Regions from separate parts of the Paenibacillus sp. FSL E2-0201 genome, predicted to be linked through region 2. Evidence: riboswitches for the same ligand, from Rfam matches in the RefSeq annotation. Region 2 holds a riboswitch; the other holds the start of a gene.
The links. A riboswitch is a leader RNA that binds a small molecule or an ion and turns the genes downstream of it on or off. The one in region 2 is predicted to bind cyclic di-AMP.
Positions count from the first base shown of each region.

Region 1: it holds a riboswitch for cyclic di-AMP, as region 2 does, so the genes downstream of both, NSU15_RS00540 (C40 family peptidase) here and NSU15_RS25470 (TrkH family potassium uptake protein) in region 2, are expected to answer to the same signal.

Region 1 covers NZ_CP150154.1:105,391-117,866, forward strand. The annotation lists gene NSU15_RS00490 (GNAT family protein) at 1-393, opposite strand, end outside; gene tadA (tRNA adenosine(34) deaminase TadA) at 436-948, opposite strand; gene NSU15_RS00500 (ATP-binding protein) at 1,351-3,678, shown strand; gene rluF (23S rRNA pseudouridine(2604) synthase RluF) at 3,668-4,369, shown strand; gene motB (flagellar motor protein MotB) at 4,478-5,293, opposite strand; gene motA (flagellar motor stator protein MotA) at 5,277-6,080, opposite strand; gene NSU15_RS00520 (hypothetical protein) at 6,287-6,580, shown strand; gene NSU15_RS00525 (4a-hydroxytetrahydrobiopterin dehydratase) at 6,808-7,095, shown strand; gene NSU15_RS00530 (cytochrome c) at 7,178-7,534, opposite strand; gene NSU15_RS00535 (GNAT family N-acetyltransferase) at 7,662-8,147, opposite strand; gene NSU15_RS00540 (C40 family peptidase) at 8,372-8,863, opposite strand; cyclic di-AMP (ydaO/yuaA leader) riboswitch at 8,869-9,010, opposite strand; gene NSU15_RS00545 (C40 family peptidase) at 9,370-9,798, opposite strand; cyclic di-AMP (ydaO/yuaA leader) riboswitch at 9,852-9,990, opposite strand; gene NSU15_RS00550 (hypothetical protein) at 10,205-11,002, opposite strand; gene NSU15_RS00555 (M1 family metallopeptidase) at 11,047-12,476, opposite strand, start outside.
Region 2 covers NZ_CP150154.1:5,659,964-5,672,439, forward strand. The annotation lists gene sdhA (succinate dehydrogenase flavoprotein subunit) at 1-1,697, opposite strand, end outside; gene NSU15_RS25455 (succinate dehydrogenase cytochrome b558 subunit) at 1,765-2,430, opposite strand; gene NSU15_RS25460 (LysR family transcriptional regulator) at 2,833-3,735, shown strand; gene NSU15_RS25465 (TrkA family potassium uptake protein) at 3,807-4,475, opposite strand; gene NSU15_RS25470 (TrkH family potassium uptake protein) at 4,489-5,784, opposite strand; cyclic di-AMP (ydaO/yuaA leader) riboswitch at 5,921-6,100, opposite strand; gene NSU15_RS25475 (CPBP family intramembrane glutamic endopeptidase) at 6,415-8,100, shown strand; gene uvrC (excinuclease ABC subunit UvrC) at 8,190-10,142, opposite strand; gene trxA (thioredoxin) at 10,361-10,678, opposite strand; gene NSU15_RS25490 (YqzM family protein) at 11,037-11,192, shown strand; gene dnaI (primosomal protein DnaI) at 11,362-12,318, opposite strand; gene NSU15_RS25500 (DnaD domain protein) at 12,337-12,476, opposite strand, start outside.

The DNA.
Region 1 (12,476 bases), 1.2 Mb from region 2:
AAGACCTAAGGCTCGAAAAGCGTAGCCTAGAATCAATCCGACCGCAGCAGTCATATAGCCTTGTCCTTGCATCCTATGGTCCATCAAATAACCTAAATCCGCATACTGAGCTACACCTCTTGAGACATTAGATAGCGTGATTTGACCTATTAGTTGTCCATCAAGCAGATAGACACCGAACATATAGGCTCTGTCCTCCAGCGCATCCTCCAGACGCTGATTAATGATCCTTTGTTGACTCTCCAGCGTGTAGAATTGCTCATCGCGTTTAGGTTCAAATGGTTCGTGTGTCAACCGATTATTCAAGCGCAGCTCCAGTAACTTCTCTGCATCCTTTAGCTCTAGTGGAGAAATATAGATGTTTTGTGAGGTATGATATAAAGTAAGGGTCATTTCAGGGTTCTCCTTTTTTTAAAATATGGACGCCGATGGTGTTTATGCTTGTTTCGGTGGCTTTTGACGTAAACGGCGAAAGAATGAGGTCAGTAGATCTGCACATTCCTCTTGTAAAACCCCCTGAATGACTTCGGTACGATGATTAAACCGCGGCTCTTCAAGTAAATTCATGAGGGTTCCAGCACACCCGGCCTTAGGATCGGGAGTGCCATATACAGTGAGGGGTACCCTTGATTGCACAATCGCCCCAGCACACATCGGACAAGGCTCTAAAGTAACATAAAGCTGGCAATCCAGCAGTCGCCACGAATTCATGAATTTGCTGGCCTCACGAATGGCTACCATTTCTGCATGAGCTGTAGAATCCATTGTTGTTTCTCTTAAATTGTATCCGCGTCCGATAATTTCACCATGCCGTACGACGATCGCCCCTATAGGAACCTCTCCTAATGCTTCAGCTTTATGGGCTTCTGCTATCGCCTGCCTCATCCAATGTTCATGAACCGCCTCCATATCATCTAGCGATTCACCCGCTCTAATATTCAAGATCATCTTCCCTTTCTTTATATCCATTGTACAACGAACAAATATTCGTTCTTAACAAAATGTGCATAACTCTGTGGATAACCGCCTACTTATGCACATTTTTGTGCACATCGTTCTATAATAAAATGTTTATATGTGCATAAGATGTGGATGGTTTCTTAAAATATAAGAAATTATATATTTCTCGCTATCCTTTATTCTTATATTTCTTGCTAAATCGCTTACCGTCCTTATAAGGGCACCGAAGGCGTTTATACTTGTATATTGTAGATAAAGACCCATTGAATTTCAATATTCCTTGAATTGAATGCTTCATTGAAATGTCTTTTCAAATGTGAGGGCAAAAGGTATGATGTTTATTGTAGGCCCCGCAAGGATTTACCAGTGGATAAGAGGTGAACAAACAGTTTGTCCATAAAGACAAAACTATCTGCTATTATTTTTGGGGCGGTGTTGCTAATTTTAGCACTGAACCTGACATTTAACCTTTATGCCGCCCAAAATAATCTACGGAATGAAAGCATTAATAATATGCAACTAACTGCTATGCAAATGGCCGTTTCTGTAGAACAAAGTAACTATAGCTCTAACTATGTAGAATATCAAATTGCGCATAATTTAAGGATGGCGGCTATCTTTGCCTCCGAGGAATTGGACCCAGACTATAAGAACGTGACGAATGAAGAACTTAAAGCCCTAACTTCCAAGGTGGGCGTGTCTAATATTTCAATTCTGGTAAAGACTGATAACGATGTCGTAGTAGCAAGGTCTTCGGTACCTGGTGATATTGGGATGTCCACAAAGGATTGGGGGTACTGGTACCTGGCCTTTTTGGAGTTGTTCGATAATCAGGAGGTATCCGTGGGTCAGGGTCAGGCCTTGGACCATTTTTGGTCAGGCCCATTTGAATATTCAACCTACAATCCCGATTTCATTGAGAAGTGGGGTTATTATCGTGATGAAGAGAGCAACTACATCATCAATCCCGTTATTCTCAATACGGAGGCCAGCGATTACGTCAAAATCACTAATCCCGACCAAATTGCATCGAGAACTAAAGAAGCTAATCCAGGGATTTTAGAATTGACAGGATTTAACCCGGCAACCTTTGCTTCTGCAAGTATGAAGGCGGACGGAAGCGACACGCTGAATAAGAAGCTGGGGAACCGCCCCATTAAGTACGGCACCTATACTTATGGTAATGTGGAGCGGGATAGACAGGCGATTCTATTAGCTCAAGGGAAGCAGAAGCCGGTTACGCTCGAAATGAAAGTACATGGAAAAAGAGTGCTCAAAAGCTACATTCCTATCCAATCGCCTGGACTGAAAGCTTATGTGATTGGAGTCGTTTTGGATTACTCCGTGATTTCATCTGTCGTTCATGATCAATTAATTAATAGTCTGACAACGTCACTGTTATTGCTTACATTATTCTTGTTATGTAGTTACATACTGTCTGGATTTGTTACTCGTCCGATTCAGGCGATACTTGCCAAAGTGAACGATGTAGCTAAAGGAAAATTTGAGCCTCCTCTAAAGGTAACAAGCCGGGATGAGCTAGGACAGTTGGCTCTGCGAATCAATGCTATGACGGCTCACCTCATGCAGCGCACCAATCGACTCAAACAGACACTGGAAGAGAACCGAGCGGTTAAGGAGCATTTGGAGTCCGTCATTAACGGAACTTCTGATGCGATTCATACGATCGATATGGATGGCCGAATTACTAGTACGAACAGAGCCTTCGAAGAACTATATGGATGGAGTGCCAAAGAGGTATTAGGTAATATGCCATACCTTGTACCTGCGACAGCGCTTAAGCAGGAGGAAGAGCGGCTTAATGCGTTAAAGAATGGTGCTGTTCTACCGCCCATTGAAACCGTAAGACTTAAACGTGATGGAACAATAGTCGAAGTTAGTGTTAGTACCTCGGTAATTCGTGACGAAGACGGATATCCGCATTCCTTTATTCACGTTTCACGTGATATGACGGAACGTAACCGAATGGAGGAACTGCTTAGACGCTCTGAGAAGCTGACTACAGTAGGCCAATTAGCTGCTGGTGTAGCCCATGAGATTCGTAATCCGCTTACAACGCTAAAAGGATTTTTACAGCTTCAACAAGAGAAGCGGATTCTGGTTCCACTCCATATTGAACTGATGTTATCCGAGCTGGAGCGGATTAATTTGATCGTAAGTGAATTTTTGATTTTGGCCAAGCCTCAAGCTGTTCATTTCCAGGAAAAAGATGTACGGGACATCCTTGGTGATGTAGTTTCTCTATTAGACAGTCAAGCTCATTTGTTTGGGATTCAGTTTAGTGCCATATTCTCTGAACATCCATCTACCGTACACTGTGAAGTGAACCAGCTAAAGCAGGTGTTTATAAACATAGTCAAAAATGCAATTGAAGCTATGCCAGATGGTGGTGTGATTTCAATGGAGCTAAGAAACACCTTGGACTCTGTCTTCATTCTTATTTCAGATCAAGGTGAAGGAATTCCTAAGGATATGTTGCCTAAGCTGGGTGAACCCTTCTTTACTAATAAAGAGTCGGGAACAGGCCTTGGGCTAATGATTAGCCAACGTATTATTCAGGCTCATAAGGGTCATTTGGATATACAAAGTGAAGTAGGTCAAGGGACAACTGTTATGATCAAGCTGCCTGCAGCTGGTACGGATACCCCTTGGCTTAATATTAAGGATGAACGGAGTGAAGGACAACGTGAGAATTAATAAATTCATCAGTGAGACAGGGTACTGTTCACGCCGTGAAGCAGACAAGCTGGTAGAAGGCGGTAGAGTTACGATCAACGGAGAACCTGCTGTGCTTGGCAGTCAGGCCGTTCCGGGTGATGATGTGCGAATAGATGGTGTTGCGCTTGAAACATCAAGCCAGACGGTTTACATTGCGTTAAACAAGCCAGTGGGTATTACTTCAACTACAGAGCAGCATATTAAGGGGAATATTGTTGATTTTGTAGGTCATCATGAGCGAATCTTCCCGATTGGGCGTCTCGATAAGGATTCAGAAGGATTGATTCTGCTTACTAACGATGGGGACATCGTTAACAAGATTTTACGCTCCGAAGGTCGGCATGAAAAAGAGTATGTGGTTACTGTAGACAGACCGATTACGCCATCATTTATTACCGGCATGTCCAGCGGCGTAAAGATATTAGGTGAGAAGACGCTACCTTGTGAGGTCACTCGTATTACAGAGCGTGTATTCCGTATTATTTTGACGGAGGGCAAGAATCGTCAGATTCGCCGTATGTGCAGCGCTTTTGGCTACGAGGTTAGAAAGCTGCAACGCATTCGGATTATGAATATTCGTCTAGGGGCATTACAAACTGGAGAATGGCGTGAATTGTCTGCTGAAGAAAAGCAAGAACTTGGAGCTACACTGAACTACAAACTTCTATAGTCTAGAAGAAATAGTGATCTAATTATGAATACAATTTATCAAAAAAAGAGCTGTTCCATCGGTCTAAGACCTTGGGACAGCTCTTTATGCTTTGAACTAGGACAACCATTATTCATCGGAAGGAGCAATACCTGAGAACTCTTTGGTTTCTTGATATTTACGAATAATGGACACTTCAACCCGGCGGTTCTTACTTCGTCCAACAGCTGTAGTATTTTCAGAAATAGGGTGGTACTCCCCGTATCCAATTGCACTAAACTTGCGTGGATTCAAGTTCGTATTCGTTAGCAAGATCTTCATGAACTGAAGAGCACGATCCGCGCTCAGGTCCCAGTTGGAAGAATAGTCGCTATTAGAGATAGGGATATTATCGGTGTGTCCTTGCACAACTACATCATAATCCGGGAATTGCTGTAGCATGGTTGAGATGGACTTTGCTAATTGCCGAGAATCATCCTTAACTACAGCCTGTCCGGAAGCGAACAGCGCGTTATCACTTATCGTAATCATAAGCTGAGACTGATTGAGCTTAGTACTGAGAAGATCGGTAAGACCGTTCTTGCTGATATATTGATCAAACTGCTTTTTAAGCTTCTCTAAATCTTCTTGTTCCTTTTGCCGCAGCTTAGCCATTTCTGTTTGTTCATTTTTCTTGGCTACTGATTTATCCATTTGATCATTTTTTCCTAAATCCTCTTGACTCTTAGATGGCATTGCCGCCCGCTCTTCAAGAACACCTGTACCGCCATTAAGAGCGGAGCTGAAGGCTTGACTCATCTCTTCGAATTTTTTGGCATCCGTTGCACTCATAGAATACATTACGATGAACAAGGCTACCAGAAGGGTCATAAGATCAGAATAAGGCAGTAGCCACGATTCATCGGCGTGTTCTTCATGCTCTTCGTGTCTAGTCTTTTTGCTCACCCGATCCACTCTCCTTCTCATCATTTAACTTAGCTCGTTCCGAAGGTGTTAGGAAGACAGCAAGCTTCTGATTGATGGCAATAGTGGATACACCGGATTGTATGGACAATAGACCTTCGACCATCATCATTCGAACTTCAATTTCACGTTTGGAAAGTCGTTTTAGCTTATTGGCAATAGGATGCCATAATACGTAACCTGTAAAGATACCGAGTAGTGTTGCGATGAAGGCAGCCCCGATTGCTGCAGCCAATTTGTTCATATCACTCATATCAGCCAGAGCGGCGATAAGTCCGATAACAGCCCCGAGCACGCCAAGTGTAGGAGCATACATACCTGCTTGTGTGAAAATGAGCGCGCCTGCTTTATGTCTATCCTCTGTGGCGTGGATGTCCTCCATGAGAACATCGCGGACAAAGTCCTGATCATTCCCATCAATAATCATCCGCATGCCGTTTCTGAGGAAGTTATCTTCTATTTCATCGACTTTAGACTCAAGTGCCAGTAGACCTTCACGCCGTGTAATAGAAGCCCATTCCATGAACATAGTAATTAATTCGGATTTACTGATTAATTTCTTTTTGACAAAAATTATTTTAAACAGACTTGGAATCTTTTTGACCTCCGAGATTGGAAAGGCCATAAAGATGGAGGCCGCCGTCCCCACTAAGATAATAACGTAAGCAGCGGGTGTGGCTAAAGCGTGAAGAGGAGCGTGCTTGAGGATCATACCCCAAATTACTGCAACTAGACCAAAAATTAAACCGAGTATTGTTGAAATTTCCATTATGCACCTCGTCCATGAGATTATAAGATGTGTTCCGACAAAGCCGCGTATATCATCCTTGAAACAGCGGCAAGGCACTCTGTGCGAAACCGAATAACGTATATTCTTATTTATCGACATCATTCCGTTTTTTGTGAAGTCATTTTTTCGGCTATAATGGATAAGGTAAGTAATTATTCATCTGTGGAGAAAACGGAGTGATACATGTGGGTGTAAAGCATGGTAGAGATTACGGTGAAATCCTGACGGATTTGACCGAGGCTGTCGGCAGAATTTCCGATGGGTACTTATTTTTTGAAATGGATCCGGAAGAGTGGCAAGAATTGCCGCAGGAATCCAAGATGGAGGTATGGGAGGCGCTGGCTGAGGATCTCTTCTTCGCGCTGGGTAATGAACCTATGATTGAGGTGGGGAGCGGCGTTATCATTTATGATAAGGACACGCACCGCATTAATATTTTAGTCGGAGAAGAGGATTTAGCCTCTGTTGTTTTGATTTAAGAAGAGGGGGCGGCGGGGCGTAATTTGCCCGTAGTTAGTAGCCCGTGTTAAAATTGGTATAGCCGAGTTATAATCGCTGGGATTCTTGAATACATTTAATCGAAAATATTGCCTTTATCCTGGCACATCCCTTGGACCTCAGAAGCTAAGGGATGTTTTGTTTAACGAATAAGACAAGTAAAGGATCTACGGATTTTACTGCAATTTTTAGTAAGGGAGGAAACGAATTGTTATTTACGGAAGAAGAACTGCGTGAACAGATCAGCAAGCTGGAAGGTTGGAAGCTGGAAGAGAATACCATGGTGCGAAAATATATGTTCAGCCAGTATATGAAGGGTATTGCTTTCGTTGATGAAGTTGCCACCATTTCAGAAGCCTTTGATCACCATCCACATATTACGATTGATTATAAGACAGTGACTCTACGACTGAAATCAAATGAGCAAGATGGTATTACAGCTCTTGATATTCGAGAGGCACATGAATTTAATGAAGCCTTTGAGAAAAATCGTTAGTTTCACCCAAACTCATAAATAAACGCCCGTGCGCAGATAGTGAACTATCTTCTGGCACGGGCGTTTTTAGTTGCTTGGGTAGTTACTTTTTCTCTGAGAGCCAGAGGGCGACGTTTGCAATCTCCTCAGGGGCTAGCTTTTCTTTAAAGGAAGGCATTTGGCCGCGTCCTTTAGTGACGATACTGTAGATTTCTTCAGCATCATGCTGACCGCCTTCATTTTGAAGACTGGGTCCAACTCCACCTTGAAGCTGATCGCCATGACAGGTGATACAGCTGGCTTTCACGGTTGCTTCCGCCTTTGCCGCATCCAATTGAACTACCGGCATCGTTGGCTTATTCTGTTCAGCTACCTCTTCTTTACCTGGAAGTGTAAACATAAGTACTACCGCAAAGGCACAGGCGGCAAAAAACAAACCGCTCATGATCCATTTCTGCATCCCAGTTCGTCCCTTCTATGTAAGCTGCTTCCTACATTATAGCTCAAGGTGAAGCGTTATCATAGGGTTTGTGACAAATAAATGAACGATAATTCCATCAAATCATTGAAAAATATGGAATTTAATATTATTTGTCATAGACCATGCAATAAAATGGTTTGTTTCCTGTGGGGGTTAAGCGCTCATACGTATCGGTAATCGTAAATCCACACTTTTGATAAGTTCGGATCGCCCGCTGGTTCCAGGTCAATACCTCTAGATCTATCTCACGCTCAGGATAACGAATCAAGGCTGCTTGCACGATTGCATCCATGAATAATTTCCCTAGGCCTTGACCGCATAGATCGGGGTGCATGCCAATCCCCAAGCGAACAACACCTTCCATCGGAAACAACTGCGCGAATCCGCATAAAGCTCCTTGCCCATTTAATATGGAGACATATTGCTCATTCCGTAACTGGGGGTCGCCGAACTCGATTTCAAGAGCCTGCATTTGCTCCCAAGGCATCCAGCCGTAAATATTATAAGGGGGAGTGTAATCCCAGTTGCAAATCTCTTCCGCGTGACTGGTCTCCATAGGTGCTACATGAAAAGTAACGGAGGGATTTATCATAAGGTCAAAGACCTCCTTTCACGGGGGGGACTTTAAAATATAAGAAAGTATAAGTTTCACACAATACTATATGTATTATATACAAAAAGAGGGATGGTCGACTCAGAAACTTTATGAGGATTAATGTTTTACAAATTTTGAGAGGGGTAAATATTAAATAAGACAAAAAAACAAGCTCTTCCCCAAGAAGCAACATCTTGGAAAAGAGCCTATGTACGATTTACTTATTGAACATCATCATTATCTTCTGTCTCAGAAGCAACAGAATGATAAGCATCTGTGCTCATAATCCGTTTAGCACCGATGTAGCGTTTCACGTAGTAACTATCACTCAGGGAGCTAATCGTTACACCGCGTGAGGAAGATGCGTGTGCAAACTTGCCTTCACCGACATAAATACCGACATGGGAGACACCCTTACCACTTGTATTAAAGAATACAAGATCTCCAGATCTTAAATCATCTTGGGAGATAGCAGTACCCATTTGATACTGGGAACCTGATTGGTGTGGTAGATTGATACCGATTTTATCAAATACATACATTGTAAATCCGGAGCAATCAAATCCATTTGTGGAGATGCCGCCGGATACGTACTTAGTTCCGATGGTCTTGTCGATCACTTTATCCATTTTGGAATCCGCGAAAGCGCTTCCTGCTCCGATGGTGAAAATAATGGAAAAGCTAAGTACTGCTGCTGCTAGCTTCTTCTTCAAAAGTTTATACCCCTTCCGGATGCCTACGAGGTTAGCTTAAGGGTTCGGTTGAAGGTCCCCTATGACCCCTCTAAAAATGGAGGTCAATTCACCCAAAGTTGGTTCCCCCGTTTTCCTAATAGTTAGGAAACTCGGCTGATACTGTTGATTAGGAATAGCTTGTAATCAATACATGACAAAACCTTTGTAAATAACAACTTAATGATTACAAAAATGTTACTAAAATCTTACTGCAGTTATTGTAACAAACAGAGTGCCGCTTGGCAATCGTTTTTAACATAATCATGCAGAAAAATTCGTTTTTTTAAAGACAAAATGCATATGTAAGCGATAATATTAAACTAATTTTTATATTTATTGAAATTTTTATCAAATAAAAGTGTTTAAAGTCCGTTCTAGTGGTGTAAAGAATAGAATAAGGCAAAAGAAAACCTGGATTCGATTAAGTCAATAATCAAACCCAGGTCTATATAATGTAATTGTGAGGTTATAGTTGTGGGGAAGTATTAATCGTAGGCTACAGCTTGATATGAGGAAGTACTCATTACTCTTTTAGCACCAACGTAGCGATTGGCCCAGTAGGACTGGCTAAGTGAAGTGATGGTCACGCCATATGAAGATGATGATTGTGCGAATTTTCCGTTTCCAACATAAATGCCGACATGGGATACGCCGTTGCCCAATGTGTTAAAGAAAACTAGGTCACCTGAACGCAATTTGCTTTTGGCTACAGGAGTTCCGACACTATATTGAGCTTTTGAAGTACGGGGCAAAGAAAGACCCACCTTCTTGAATACATACGTAGTAAATCCAGAACAGTCAAACCCGGCAGTACTAGTGCCTCCGGTTTTATAGGCAACTCCAATAGTCTTTGAAATAACACTGTCCATCTTAGAGTCTGCAAAGGCACTTCCTCCACCAATAGAGAACGCCATTACAAGTCCTAGCGCCGCAGCGACGCATGCTTTTCTTAAATTCTTCAAAAAAATTGTACCCCTTCCAATGCCTGTGAGGTTAGCTTAAGGGTTCGGTAGAAGGTTCCCCTATGATCACTGCAAAGCGAGATCAATTCACCCAAAATATGGTTCCCCCACTTCCCGGTGCAAGGAATTCGGCGTTTTATGCACCAGATAGTGACTTATCGACAAGACTACGACAAATACATGAAGTTATGTAGAAATCGTTTCAAATGATTACAAACTTGTTACCAATGGAACAGGACTTATTGTAACAAAGTCTTTACGATTTTGCAAATCCTCATAATTTGTCTATAACGCGAAAGAGTCCCAGCTCCTGATTCAGGAACCGGGACTCTTATATTATGTGCTGTAAGCCTTTAAATTATTGTGGAAATGCTTTACTGCGCCATAGATGATATTGAGCTGAAATCCCCCACATTTTGAAGAGTGTTGAGGGCAGTGATGAAAGTTGACGAATAAGAAGTGCTGGTAGGCCAGGACAGAAGATACCCGTTAGTCCGCACACTAGCAAAAGGACTAGGCCTGCTGCGCCAAGTATGATTGAAATGCCTATTGCTGGAATCAGCGACTTCAAACAAATGAATAGGGAGGAGAACATCCCCGTGCCGCTGGTATAACCAAACTGCATATATAGAAGGAACAGGCGCACGATAAAGATGTATATAAGCCATGCCAATACGTATGGAACTAGATGAAGCAACAAAGAGTAGTCTAGAAAGGAGGACAAGAATAGCCCGTACATTTTTGGAGCAAGCCAGTATAACGGAAGTAGAGCCAGTACCCATTCGATTAAACTAAAGATAAACACTGGCAATCCATAAAGCTTCATGCCGGGAAAAAAGAACAGGCCACGCTCTCCTTTTCGCTCCTGATGGAGTTCATGCAGTAATCCTGCCCTTATGAAGGGGGAGAGTAGCAGTCGCAAGATAACAAGCCCTAGGAACATCCATAACCAAGTACGTATCGCAGGATCTGTGTTCAAGCTGAACTGCCCTTCGACGTAATAGAGTAGTCTGCCCATTCCGCTGCCTCCAGCGTCTTTATCTGGATAGCGTATTAGAATTGGAACGATAGCAGACCGGATGAAGCCGTACATAAAGTAGCCCCAGAGCAGTCGATAGATGAAGAGCAGAATCAGAATATAAAATTGCTCCTTCATGCTTTGCCAGCCGCGGGTTATCGATGTTCTCACAATCATTCACCTCACCAGACAAGAGTTCCGAGCACGGTTTCAACTAGTTTAGTTACACTTAATGTCCAGCGGGAGAGCGTTTTAGGCTCTATTTCCGCCAGTCTGAAGTTATTAAGATGTTTGTTTTCTAAAAGAACGGTATGCTCAGGATCAATCTCAGCAGAGAGGAGAAGTTTATCGCTTAACAGCTGAAACGTAGTCTCTGCTCCTTCACCGTTCCAGACCCGCTCTGCCGCAGAACCGTCAGCGAATGTGAATTTAATGGGAACGTCAACGTAATGACTCCCTTTGTTTGTAATTTTCACTATGGATTCGTAGCTCTGAGCCTCGCTGCTGCCATTCTTTTTAATCGTAATCGTATCTACTGAGAAATCAGGAGCACCGCCACCATAAACATAATCCTCGAAATAAGGCTGCCACGATTTTTTGGTTACCTTCTCAACGACTTTTTGAAAATCAGATGTAGTGGGATGCTGGAAACGGAATTTACGTGCGTAAGTAGACATGATACTGTTCATTGCTTTAGCGCCTACTTGGCGTTCAATATCCTTAAGTACTAGCTTTCCGCGAATATATACATTTCGGCTATACGATTCTGCCCCGTCATATTTCCATGTCTCTAAGTTCAGCGGCTCTGATTTGGTCACCAGGCTAGATTGCAGAGGGAGATTAGCTTTGACACCATATTCCTGCTCCATGAGTTTGTCTTCAGCGTAAGAAGTGAAGCTTTCGTCTAACCAAGCCTCTTCGAATTCATTGCTGGCGACCATACCGTAGAAGTATTGATGGCCAATTTCATGAACGACGGTTCTCTCAAGTGAAGTATCAGGTGAAGAGTCCGTGGCTCCAAAGGCTGTAATGAGCGTAGGATACTCCATTCCTCCTGCACCATTGCCCTCCTTAGGTGGAACGATAATAGACAGAGTGGAGTAGGGATAAGGACCATACCATTTACTGAAGTAGGTCAGGGCAGCCTTAGCGGCCTGAAGGTATCGTTCCTTTAAGTCTTTGTGCAATGGATCGAGATAGACCTTGATCCGTACACCAGGTACTTCTGGTGTAGAGAAGGCTTCTTCAGCTACTGTGAAATCAGGGGAAGCCGCCCAAGCGAAGTCATGGACATCATCAGCGTAGAACTGATATATTTTTTGATCTTGTTTCAGTTTGGCATTCTTTACAGGAAATCCGGTCGCAGCTACCGTATAGTTAGAAGGAACTGCAATCGTTACATTAAAGATGCCAAAATCGCTGTAAAATTCAGAGGTGCCGTGATATTGATGTAAATCCCAGCCTTCTTCCTTAACCCCGCGTGTGCCCATAGGCTCGTATACACTAAGCTTTGGGAACCATTGCCCAGCCATCACGAAATTCCCTGATGTACCCATACGGGCAAATATTTTGGGAAGCTGGACCTCGTACTTTAGTTTAAGCGTGACACTTT
Region 2 (12,476 bases):
TCGACTTCATCGTAGGAGATTTGTGGACCGTCTGCAGTCCAGGTTGCTTTCGTGGTCTTCAAGAACTCCTCATCATTACGATCCGGGAATTCCGGCTTGTAATGAGCACCGCGGCTTTCATTGCGCATTAGAGCGCCCAATGTCATCGCTTCGGAGAGCTCCAGCATGTTCCACAGCTGGCGGGTGAATGCCACACCTTGGTTATTCCAGCGTGACGTATCATTCATATTGATATTGCCGTAGCGCTCTTTAAGCTCTTTAATTTTGCCAATGGTCGCTTCCAGCTTCGGATTGTGCCGCACAACCGTCATATTGGCGGTCATCCATTCGCCCAGCTCCTTGTGAATCACATAAGCATTCTCTGTACCTGACATCCCTAGCAGAGACTCATATTTGTCTGTCTGCTTTTTGTGGAAGTTATCGTATACCGTTGAAGAGATATCCTGTGATGATTTCTTCAGACCTTTAATGTATTCAACAGCCTTTGGTCCTGCGACCATACCACCGTAAATGGCAGATACCAGAGAGTTAGCGCCTAGACGATTCGCTCCATGATATTGATATTCACATTCGCCTGCAGCAAACAGACCAGGAATATTCGTCATTTGGTTGTAATCAACCCACATACCGCCCATAGAATAATGCACAGCCGGGAAGATTTTCATCGGTATTTTACGAGGGTCATCCCCCATGAATTTTTCATAAATTTCTATAATCCCGCCAAGCTTCACATCCAGCTCTTTTGGGTCCTTGTGAGAGAGGTCCAAATACACCATGTTCTCACCGTTAATGCCCAGCCCTTGATCCACACACACATTAAAAATCTCACGTGTAGCAATATCACGCGGCACCAGGTTACCGTAGGACGGATATTTTTCTTCGAGGAAATACCACGGTTTTCCGTCTTTATAAGTCCAGATACGACCACCCTCGCCACGTGCCGATTCCGACATTAGGCGGAGCTTGTCATCTCCTGGAATAGCTGTTGGGTGAATCTGTATAAATTCTCCGTTGGCATAGTGTACGCCCTGTTGATATACCGCACTTGCAGCTGTCCCCGTATTAATTACGGAGTTTGTCGTTTTACCAAAAATAATACCAGGCCCACCGCTAGCCAAAATAACAGCATCCGCAGGAAAAGTCTCAATCTCCATCGTCTTTAGATTCTGAGCACTGATGCCGCGGCATACGCCTTCGTCGTCGATGATAGCTGAAAGGAACTCCCAGTTCTCCCGTTTGGTTACGAGACCTTCAGATTCCCAGCGACGCACCTGCTCATCCAGCGCGTACAGCAGCTGTTGGCCTGTCGTTGCGCCAGCAAATGCAGTGCGGTGACGCTTCGTTCCTCCGAAACGACGGAAGTCGAGTAGTCCCTCAGGTGTACGGTTGAACATTACGCCCATCCGGTCCATGAGGTGGATGATACCTGGTGCCGCTTCACACATCGCCTTGACCGGTGGCTGATTCGCCAGGAAGTCACCGCCATAAACGGTATCATCGAAATGCTCCCAAGGAGAGTCGCCCTCTCCTTTCGTATTTACAGCGCCGTTGATGCCGCCCTGTGCACAAACGGAGTGTGATCTTTTTACAGGCACTAATGAGAATAATTGAACATGCGCACCGGACTCCGCTGCCTTGATGGTAGCCATCAGGCCGGCCAGACCGCCGCCCACGATAATGATATTTGCTGTTGCCATGATAGTTCACTCCCTTTATCGAAAATATCAGAAAGGATTCTGGAATCTAGTCCTGAGAGGTAATTACTTAGATGAAAGTCTTTATGGACTGAGCTATGGAAGCTGCGGTTTGAAATTCGGTATCACGGAAAGTGACTAACGAAATGAGGAACATGAACGTTACAAGAACAAAAATACCGAGACAAAGGTAAGAGGATACCCGCTGTGAACGAGGTCCTACCGTGATTCCCCAGCTTATCAGGAAAGACCATAGGCCGTTCGAGAAGTGAAAGCATGCTGCAACGATACCGATAATATACAGTGTCAACATCAGTGGTTGAGTCACGATATCATGCATCAGACCGCCCAATTCTTCGTGCTCAACACTACCCACTGCCACCTGAACCCGAGTTTGGAACAAATGCCAGACTATGAAGATAAAGGTGATAATTCCTGTAATACGTTGCAGCGTATAACGCCAGTTTCTTTCAATGTTGAAACGGTTTAAGTTCGGCTTGGATTGATAGGCAATATACAGTCCATATACGCCATGGTATAGCAGAGGAAGCCATATGCCGAACAATTCCAGGAAGAAGACAAGCGGCAGGCTGTTCAGCCAGATCACACTGTCAGTGAAACCGGAAGCGCCACCCTCTACAGCCGCAAAATTCGTCATCATGTGCTCAATGAAGAAGGCTCCAAGCGGGATAACGCCTAGCAAGGAATGAATCTTTCTGGAATAAAATCCTTTCATACAAAGTAACCCCTTTCCGATTAAAACAGCGTTTTCATTAATGTGTATTCACCGCCGGAACTACATTTGACACAGGATAACGTAGACTATGTAATGACAAAATGCCTATATTTACCGCTATCCCCTAGTTTCCCGGACTTTGTTTTCTTTTTCACAAAATGTGAATATCTTGTGTCACTTTTCATGTTACTCCTTTTTCCCTTATAAGGGAATTGCAATCTAATTATTAATCGTTATACAATAAACGCATAAGAATAGATTTTATATGATAATAATTCTCATTTAGAGAAGCAACATTTTCCGACAAATCTTTTATTCCCTTATGGAGCAAGAAGTATTGTCTTCAAGGCTATGAATTTCGTCACTACTGTTTATAGATTGCACTACGAGAGGAACATAAATATGTTTGACGATTTAGATGTTTTTGCAGCGGTTGTGGAGCATTCCAGCTTGAATCGCGCCTCGCGCCAGCTCAATCTGTCCCAACCTGCCCTATCTCGTAAAATCTCCAAGCTGGAAGAACGTCTAGGTGTCGCGCTGTTTAATCGTTATGGCAAACGGCTGGAGTTAACCGAGGTTGGGCGTCTCACTTATTCCTACGCACTTGAACAGCGTCAGCAGCGTTCTAAATTTCTGGAGGCTTTGTCTAAATACAAAGAAGGCGAGCCAAAGCTGGTCACCTTAGGGGCGTCACTCACTTCACTGCAGACCACTCTGCCTCCACTGGTTAACGCATATATGGAGAAGTACCCAACTGCGGAGCTGAAGCTAATCACAGGCCGAACGCATGAGATTGTCTCCTCTGTCAGTGAAGGGAAATCAGATATAGGTCTGATTGCTTCCTCTATTCAAGAGCCTGGACTGCGCTGTATTTCTCTGTTTGAGGATCAGCTTAGGCTGGTTGTTTCTGAGCATCATCCTCTAAATCAGTCTTCCAAACTGACCATGGATGATCTGTCCCGACTGCCAATGATCCTTTTCTCCAAAGGCACCTGGTATCGCCGTCTAACGGACGATCTGTTCCAGCGCTGCGGGATTGATCCAGACGTACGTATGGAAATTGACTCCTTCGAAGCCATCGTGCGGCTGCTGCCGACGGTCAATGTAGCCGCATTACTGCCTAAGTCTTATCTGCGTCCGCAACTGTTAAACGGTGGTGGGCTGGTCTCTCTGCATATTAAAGAGCTGGAGCAGACCCAGCGGACTACCTGTCTGATCTACCGTGACGATGGAACCCTGAGCACAGCGGCCCGCAGCCTGGTGCAGGTTACAGAAGAAATGTTTCTGACAGAACGAGAGAAGTAATCCCTGCCTCTCTCGTGCAACTTAAATTTAAAAAGCCCTCCGTCCAATGAAAGGACGAAGGGCTTAACTATTTAATCTTGGTTTACAACCTCATTCTCAAATCGATCAATACTTTCATTAGAACCAATGAGTACCATTACATCGCCTTCGCTCAAATGATCATGTGCCGTTGGAGCAACGATAATTCCACTTTCCCTGTTCAGGGCAACAATACTGCAGCCATATTTTGCTCTTGTATTTAAATCGGACAAGCTTTTTCCGTTCATGCAGGACGGTACGGTTAGCTCCACGATTTTATAATCTTTTGACAGTTCAATATAATCAAGCAAATTGGGTGTCACCAGCTGATGTGCTACACGAATGCCCATATCCCGCTCCGGAAAAATAACCCGGTCCACGCCTAGCCTGGACAACGCACGACCATGAAGAATCGAGATCGCCTTGGCTACAACTTGCTTCACTCCAATCTCTTTTAACAAAATAGCCGCCAGAATACTTCGCTCCATATTGTCGCCGATCGCTACAATCCCACAGTCAAAGTTCCGTACGCCGAGCGAGCGCATAATTCCTTCATCTGTAGCATCAGCCACTACCGCATGCGTCAGATGATCGCTCATATCCTCCACGCGCTCCTCTTGGTGATCGATGCCGAGCACCTCGTAGCCCATTTCCATCAGCTCAAGCGCGAGACTTGAACCGAAGCGGCCTAAGCCGATTACTACAAATTGCTGTGCTTTCATTTCGGATTAACTCCTATCCAATAATTATTTTACCTTCTGGGTGCTTATACAATGGTTTTCCCTGCTTTGGTCCAAGCGCATACACTAACGTTAATGGACCCAGCCGACCCGCAAACATCGTCAGACAAATCAGAATCTTGCCGATAACAGACAGTTCAGGTGTCAGCCCCATACTTAGTCCAACCGTTGCAAAGGCTGAGGTCGTCTCAAATAGTATTGCTAAGAAATTACTATCCTCTGTTGTGGACAGTAACATCGACACAGAGAGGACCAATAGTAAAGCCAGTAAAGTTAACGTCAACGCTTTATAGATACGCTCCTGCGCCAATCGATAACGGAACAGCACAACATCTTCACGCCCGCGAAGCATCGCGATTACTGCACCAATCATAATCGTAAAGGTCGTAGTCTTGACCCCACCGCCTGTTGAACCCGGTGATGCTCCAATAAACATAAGGATAACCATAAAGAACTGTGAGGCTTGCCGCAGTCCGGCAATATCCACCGTGTTGGCACCAGCGGTTCGGGGCGATACAGACTGAAAGAATGCGGATAATATTTTGCCGCCGAGATTCAGATCACCCAGTGTGCGCTGATTCGTAAATTCAAATATAAAAATAACCAAAGCACCAATAACAATAAGCCCAGCCGTGGTAGAGAGTACAACTTTGCTATGCAAAGACAATTTACGTTTTACACGAAACTCCACCAGATCAGACATGACAATAAAACCAATACCGCCGGAGACAATCAGAAACATCACCACAATATTCACTAGCGGGTCATATACATAGTCGGTTAAACTCCGAAAATCCCCAAAAATATCAAATCCAGCATTATTAAACATGGACACTGCATGAAATATTCCAAAATAAATGGCCTTTCCCAGCGGCATATCAAACGCCCAACGTATGGACAGCAGCACCGCTGCACAACCCTCAATGACTAATGAATAAATAAGTACTCTTCGGATCAGTCGAACAATCCCCTCCATAGAACCTTGGTTCATGGCTTCCTGCAGGATTAACCTGTCCCGCAAAGAGATTTTGCGTTTCATCATCATGGCAAATAAGGTGGCCATTGTCATAAAACCTAAGCCGCCAACCTGGATAAGCACCATAATCACGGTTTTCCCAAAAATGGTGAATGTCGTCCCGGTGTCCAGTACCACGAGTCCTGTCACACAGGTTGCCGATGTAGCAGTAAACAACGCATCAATAAAACTCACTGCATTCTTACTAGTACTCGAAATGGGAAGCATAAGCAGCAAGGCGCCTATCAGAATAATCGATGCAAAACCGAGCACCATAATCTGAGGCGGAGAGAGCTTCAGAAACTTTGATTCAGAAACTCTGCGAAACTGTGAAGCCACTATGCTCACCCTCTTATCTTAATTTAAAGAATTCCAACAAAAAAAGCACTGGAAAACCAATGCTACCCTTGGTTCCTGCAGTAAATTAGCCTACGAGGTTAGCTGACGGATTCGGACTGTGCAGGCTGCCCTATTCGTTCCTAGAACGAAATTCACCCCTGATGAATAAAGTCACCTTTTACGGCGTATACTCATCTTTTCATTACTTCTTATGGTTCCCCCGTTTTCACCTGAAATTCGGCTATATACAATTGCATACAAATTATATCTGTTATTTCGATAAATCACAAAGACACAATTAATGGTGATTCATATGAAAAATGCGGTTTGGAGAGGATGTACCAGAAGGAGTGCCTTTTCTCATCACTTTTCCGTGTTTTCCCTGCAATTGCATCGTTTTTCATGAAAAATGAAGAAATGATCACTTTAAATTCATGGTATATATTCAGTTTCCTATTCTATAATATCTCTATTACCCATAAAAAAAATATACGATGATTTTTGTAACTAACATGGCACTAATACTATAATGGAACATAACATTGTCAGTTTACAAGGAGGCGTTACATGAATCCCGTTGGCCAGCCCTTACAGCAACGTGCCCTCTCCAAGAGGCTCATCATCTCGGGCATTATCGGTCTTATTCTATTTATTATGTTTCAGATTGCCCCCTCGGTGCTAAATAGCCCTGCCGGGGAAGATACTACCGTCATCAGTAAGGCGGAAGCCCGCGACAAAGCGATATCATTTGCGGAACAAAAGTTAAACTATACCAAAGCACCAAACGATCAGTGGAATGTACTTTATGAAACGGATTCTTCCTTTTACGGTTATATGTCCCGCGAGAAGCTTTTGGAGGACTATACAAAAAAGAAATTGGATCAACGATATCCTTTTGACATCTTTCGTGTAACACTTAGTCCTTCAGCGGAACAAGAGCCACTGATCTCCGTTGACCTCAATATGTATACTGGCGCAGTTGTCGCCTTCACACAAGGAGCAGAAGGATCATCTGCAGAATTGCCAAGCAATGTAACCACTGGCGCAAAAGAAGAGGACAAGGGTGCTGACTTGTCTTTGGCACAAAAAGAAAATCTTGCCCGCCCCTGGCTTCAGGAATGGGATGTGAATCCCGCCAAGCTGCAAATTGAATCGAATGCAGGAAACTATGGGCTCGTGTATACTGACCGTTCCGTTCAGATCGGCGAATCCTTGCTTCACTATTATTTCGATTTCGCTGACGAACAGGTATCCAGCTTTAAAGCCGGATTTACTGCTCCAGCTTGGCATACCTCCTACGTGAAGGACCAGACCTCTCTCGCGGAAAAGCTTACTCTATTCGGTTACGGTCTGCCTACCTTAGCTTTAGGAATTTTGGCACTCATCTACAGCATACTTAGAAAAGAACATACCTCCTTTAAGCGCGGAATTTTCCTAAGCTCGGCTTATTTTGTAATCATGATGATCAGCACCTATAATATGCTTCCTGAATCTTCGGGCGAAGGACTCGAGGCTCAGATCACTTCCGTCATTATGTTCATCATTTATGCCTTATATAGCCTGCTAATGTCCTCCCTGCTCTATTTCTCTTTAGTTGGAGGGGACGGCCTTTGGAAAAAAGAAGAGTGGATGAACCCATGGCCTCGTGCTAAAGAGCCTGGCTATGGTAAATACGTGCTGGATAGTATCCGGGCTGGATACATCTGGGCATTCGTGCTACTAGGGGTACAGACCCTTATGTTCATCGTATTATCATTGACTTTGCAGAACTGGTCCACTACTGACGCTACTCAATCTCCTTACAACATGAGATATGCTTGGCTGCTGCCTATCGTTGCATGGCTCGCCGGGTTATCCGAGGAAGCTATTTATCGTTTTTTCGGAATCCCTATGTTGAAAAAGGTGTTCCGGAGCACGTTCATCGCTTGCCTGATCACTACGCTGATATGGGCGTTTGGTCATACACTTTATCCGATCTACCCTATCAGCTCCCGTCCTATTGAGCTTACCGTGATCGGGCTGCTCTTCAGCTATATTTTCCTTCGTTACGGCTTTATTGCCGTCATGTTCAGTCATGTCGTGTTTGACAGCATTCTGATGGGCGCTACGCTGATCTTTATGAAGGAAAGCGTGAATGTCGGAGCAGGTATCTTCGCGATTATCATGCCGTTCATAGTCGCCTACATTGTCTACCGGTTTAATCCACCACAAAAACCTGATCCGAAGCCGGTTGAACCGACATCTATCATTTAAAGAAGTAACGGGTGGATAACCGATAATAAAAAAAGGTGTCACAGCAGAAACCTGCTATGACACCTTTTTTATATTTACGCAATCAGGCCCTATGTCGCCGGCTCTTCATCCTTGAGCGCCTCAAGAATTTGACTAGCCAGCTTTTCGCCAATAGAAAGTGATTTAAAATCCTCTATGGAGGCTTCTTTAATTTTCTTTAGCGATCCGAAATGCTTAAGCAGCGCCTTGCGCCGCTTCTCACCTATACCTGGTATGGAGTCCAGCTTAGAGGTAACCATGGACTTCCCGCGCTGCTCACGGTGGAAGGTGATAGCGAACCTATGCACCTCATCCTGAATCCGTTGTAGCAGGTAAAATTCCTGACTATCCCGAGCTAAAGAGACGGGTTCTGGCGGATCTCCAACCAGAAGCTGAGCCGTCTTATGCTTGTCATCCTTAACGAGACCGCAGACCGGAATGAATAACCCCAGCTCGTTCTCCAGAATATCAATAGCTGAAGAAATCTGCCCTTTACCACCATCGACTACGATAAGATCTGGCATCGGAAGGTTCTCTTTCAGCACCCGTTCATACCGCCGCCGGATGACCTCGCGCATCGTTCCATAATCATCCGCACCCACTACTGTACGAACTTTATATTTACGATACTCTTTTCGCGCGGGCTTGCCATCAATGAAGACAACCATCGCAGAGACTGGATTGGTCCCCTGAATATTCGAGTTATCGAACGCCTCGATCCGGCTTAAGCGTTCGAGCCCCAAGCTCTCGCCTAAGCTCATTGCGGCACCAGAGGTACGTACTTCATCTCGTTCAATAAGCCGGAACTTCTCGTCGATTGCGACTGTAGCATTTTGGCAGGCCATACCGACCATCTGCTTCTTGAGTCCACGTTGTGGCACCAGCACTTTGATACCGAGCCACTCCTGTAGAATAGAGGCGCCACCTGCGGCATCAACAACACCTGCTGCTGATGCTTCCGCAGCGGCGATTTCACGTGCCTCAGCTTCTTCAGGTGATTCGGGGGTATCTTCCCCCTTTTGTAGCTCTTCTTCAGCTGGAGCAGCAATGACAATTGCCGGTTTAGCTTCTTTATCAACCACTGCTTCCTCGTCAAGCACATCCGGTAGAAGAATCTCCTGCGGCAGGGCAGGATTATCACTGTAATACTGCGTCACATAAGACATAAAGTCACTGTAGGCTTCCCCATAGAACGGAAAGACGGAGGAATGGCGCTGGATCATCTTCCCTTGTCTCATGTACAGAATTTGTACACACATCCATCCCTTATCTACGGCATACCCAAATACATCGCGATCCTTAGTATCCGTAGTGTTGATCTTCTGTTTCTCCATCAATGCATCAATATGGATAATTTGATCCCGCAGTTCCTTCGCCCGCTCAAAATATAATTCCTCAGCAGCCTCCTGCATTTTCTGCTGTAAATCCTTCTTAACCGCATCATGCCCTCCGCTTAGAAAAGCAGCGATATCTTGCGTAATCTGCTCATACTCAGATTTCTGCACTTCCTTCTCACAAGGCGCCAAGCATTGGCCCATGTGGTAGTAGAGACAGACCTCCTTCGGCATTACGCCGCATTTACGGAGCGGATACATACGGTCGAGAAGCTTTTTCGTTTGCTGTGCTGCATAACCATTAGGATAAGGACCAAAATATTTTGCTTTATCTTTAATCACCCGGCGTGTAACTTCAAGCCGAGGGTGAGCTTCATTCGTTATTTTGATATAAGGAAATGTCTTATCGTCCTTCAGAAGAACGTTATAACGCGGCATATGCTTCTTAATCAGATTGCACTCGAGAATGAGCGCTTCCATGTTGCTGGACGTAACAATATATTCGAAGTCAGCAATATTAGCGACAAGTCGCTGAGTTTTACCATTATGACTGCCTGTAAAATAAGAGCGAACCCGATTCTTTAGTACCTTCGCCTTGCCCACATAAATAATGGTGCCTTCTTCATTCTTCATCAGATAGCACCCGGGCAGATCGGGTAATAGAGCCAGTTTGTTGCGGATATTGTCCAAATTGATCCCCTCCAGCTAAATTGGACCAAGCTAAAACGCCTTCGGCGTCCTTTTAAGGACGGCAAGTGTTTATGCGAGAATTATAAGGATAAAGTATAGAGAGAAACTTATACTCTTATAATTCCATGATTAGTTGGCTTTTAGCGCACAAAACGCCTCCGGAATGAACCGAAGGCGCTGAGCGGCAGGGCCGAGGCCCGAACAGTAGCATTTAACAATTATTGATGTTTAGCTACGATATTTTTCAGGGATTCTTTGGAGTTCAATCCCACAACTTTATCTACCGGTTGACCGTCTTTGAAGAAGATCAGGGTTGGGATACTCATAACGCCAAAACGGGAAGCCGTTTCCGGATTCTCATCCACATTCAATTTTGCAATCTTCACGCTGTCTCCCAGTTCTGCGGACAATTCGTCCAAGATTGGAGCAATCATCTTACAAGGACCACACCAAGGAGCCCAGAAGTCTACTACTACAGTACCTTGACCTTCCACTTCGTTACTGAAGGTTTGGTCAGACACGTTCACGATAGCCATGATATTGTTCCTCCTCTAAAGTTTTACGAAACATTAATCCATTCTAAACCAAAGCTTAGTTTATGGAAGCTGCTCCGAAAATATAAGTTAATAAATTGTTTCATGTAATATGATAACCAAATTACCACTTACCGACACAATTCCAGTATAACATATCTTTAAGGGATATGTTATATATCACATACAATTATATTGCCCTCAAACTAATTTTATTTACGTTACTCTTTTCTTTACAATCTCCCCAGCCTTTCGGTATACTCTAAGAAAGCGCATTAAATGTCAATGACTTATTTCATAATGATCAACTTAATTTGCATCTTAACAATACAGGCATTGTCCCTGTAAGGAGGCAGAAGCTATGGATGTCAACGCGCAAGTACGGGACCCACGAGAACACATCAACGAAGAACCCCGCAATGATCTAGGCGATTTAATGAATGGATTTTTCGGAATGACTGCATTTATGACCGTTGTCTTTTTCGGCATGGTCATCATTAAGTTCATTTCGGAGTAAGGGAATCATCGTAATATAAAAAGAGGCTGTCTCAAAAATAGCGAATGCTACTTGGGGCGGCTTCTTTTTTTAAAAAAGTAATTTAGAGAAAGAAAACAGAGAACAGCGACCCTCCAATAAACGGAGAATCGCTGCTCTCTCTGAATTTTAAGGTTTTGAATACTCCGGTTTATCTAATTGTCCCCCGTTGATTCTCCCCATGCAGTGGAATAACATCCACAAAAGGAGCAATACGATCCATCAAACGTTGGCCTTTATAGATCTCCTCGCCATCCTTGCTTGTAAAGCTAAGATGTTTCTCCAAACCATCGAGCGGATAATTCGAGGTATAGAAGGTTGGTTTACGGTTCATCCGATAATTTAGAATCGCGCCAAGCACGTGATCACGCGCCCATGGATTTAAGTTCTCTGCACCAATGTCATCAAAGATAAGCAAATCGCAGTTTTTCATCGTATCCACGGTTTCCTTTAACTTCTGGCCGTCCATCATAATCGATTTTAAATCCTCAATAAAATCCGGCATATATACGATAACTCCAGTATAGCCGGCAACAGCAAGCTCATGAAGCAAGTAACACATCAGAAATGTTTTACCTGTTCCAAAGGTTCCGTGTAAATAAATCCCGCGTGAGGTCAGACCTTCATCTTTAACGCTCGTAATATAATCAAATATTTTATTAACCGCCGAGACCCGGCGTGGATCCTTGCCCATAATATCTATTTCATCATAACCGCCATTAAGCACACGCTCGTCCACATAAAAGCTGCGAATACGTTTGCGGATACTATCCTGGCTATCCTGTGCCACTTTAAGACGGCATGGCGTTTTGCGTTCATATAAATCCGTTGAACCATTCACAGTCTCTACCGTAAGTTTACTATAATGCCCCGGAAAATCATTTGGACATTTCTCAAGACCCGGACAGTTCGCGCAGTTGCGACTTTCCTCAACATATTGATACAGACGGCTCATATGAAGCCGCAGTCGCGATTCATCCAGCTCAGGATGTTCGGACTGCAATCCCTTCACAAGTGGATGATTGAATAACCCCTGTTCAAGATCGCGTTGACGCTGCCGTAGAGTTGGATTGTTGATCGAACGAAGTACATCGCCCATAGACTCCATAGTTCCACCTCTCTTTCATTACGGCGCTTGGGAAACGCCTTTTTTCTTGCTGGCTTTAATTTCTGCCGCTTTCTTCATCATCGCCGCGAATTCCTCTTCCGATACCGTTCCGGCACTTCCATCGTCCAGCCCAATCGGTATTTCCGGCTTGGCCGATC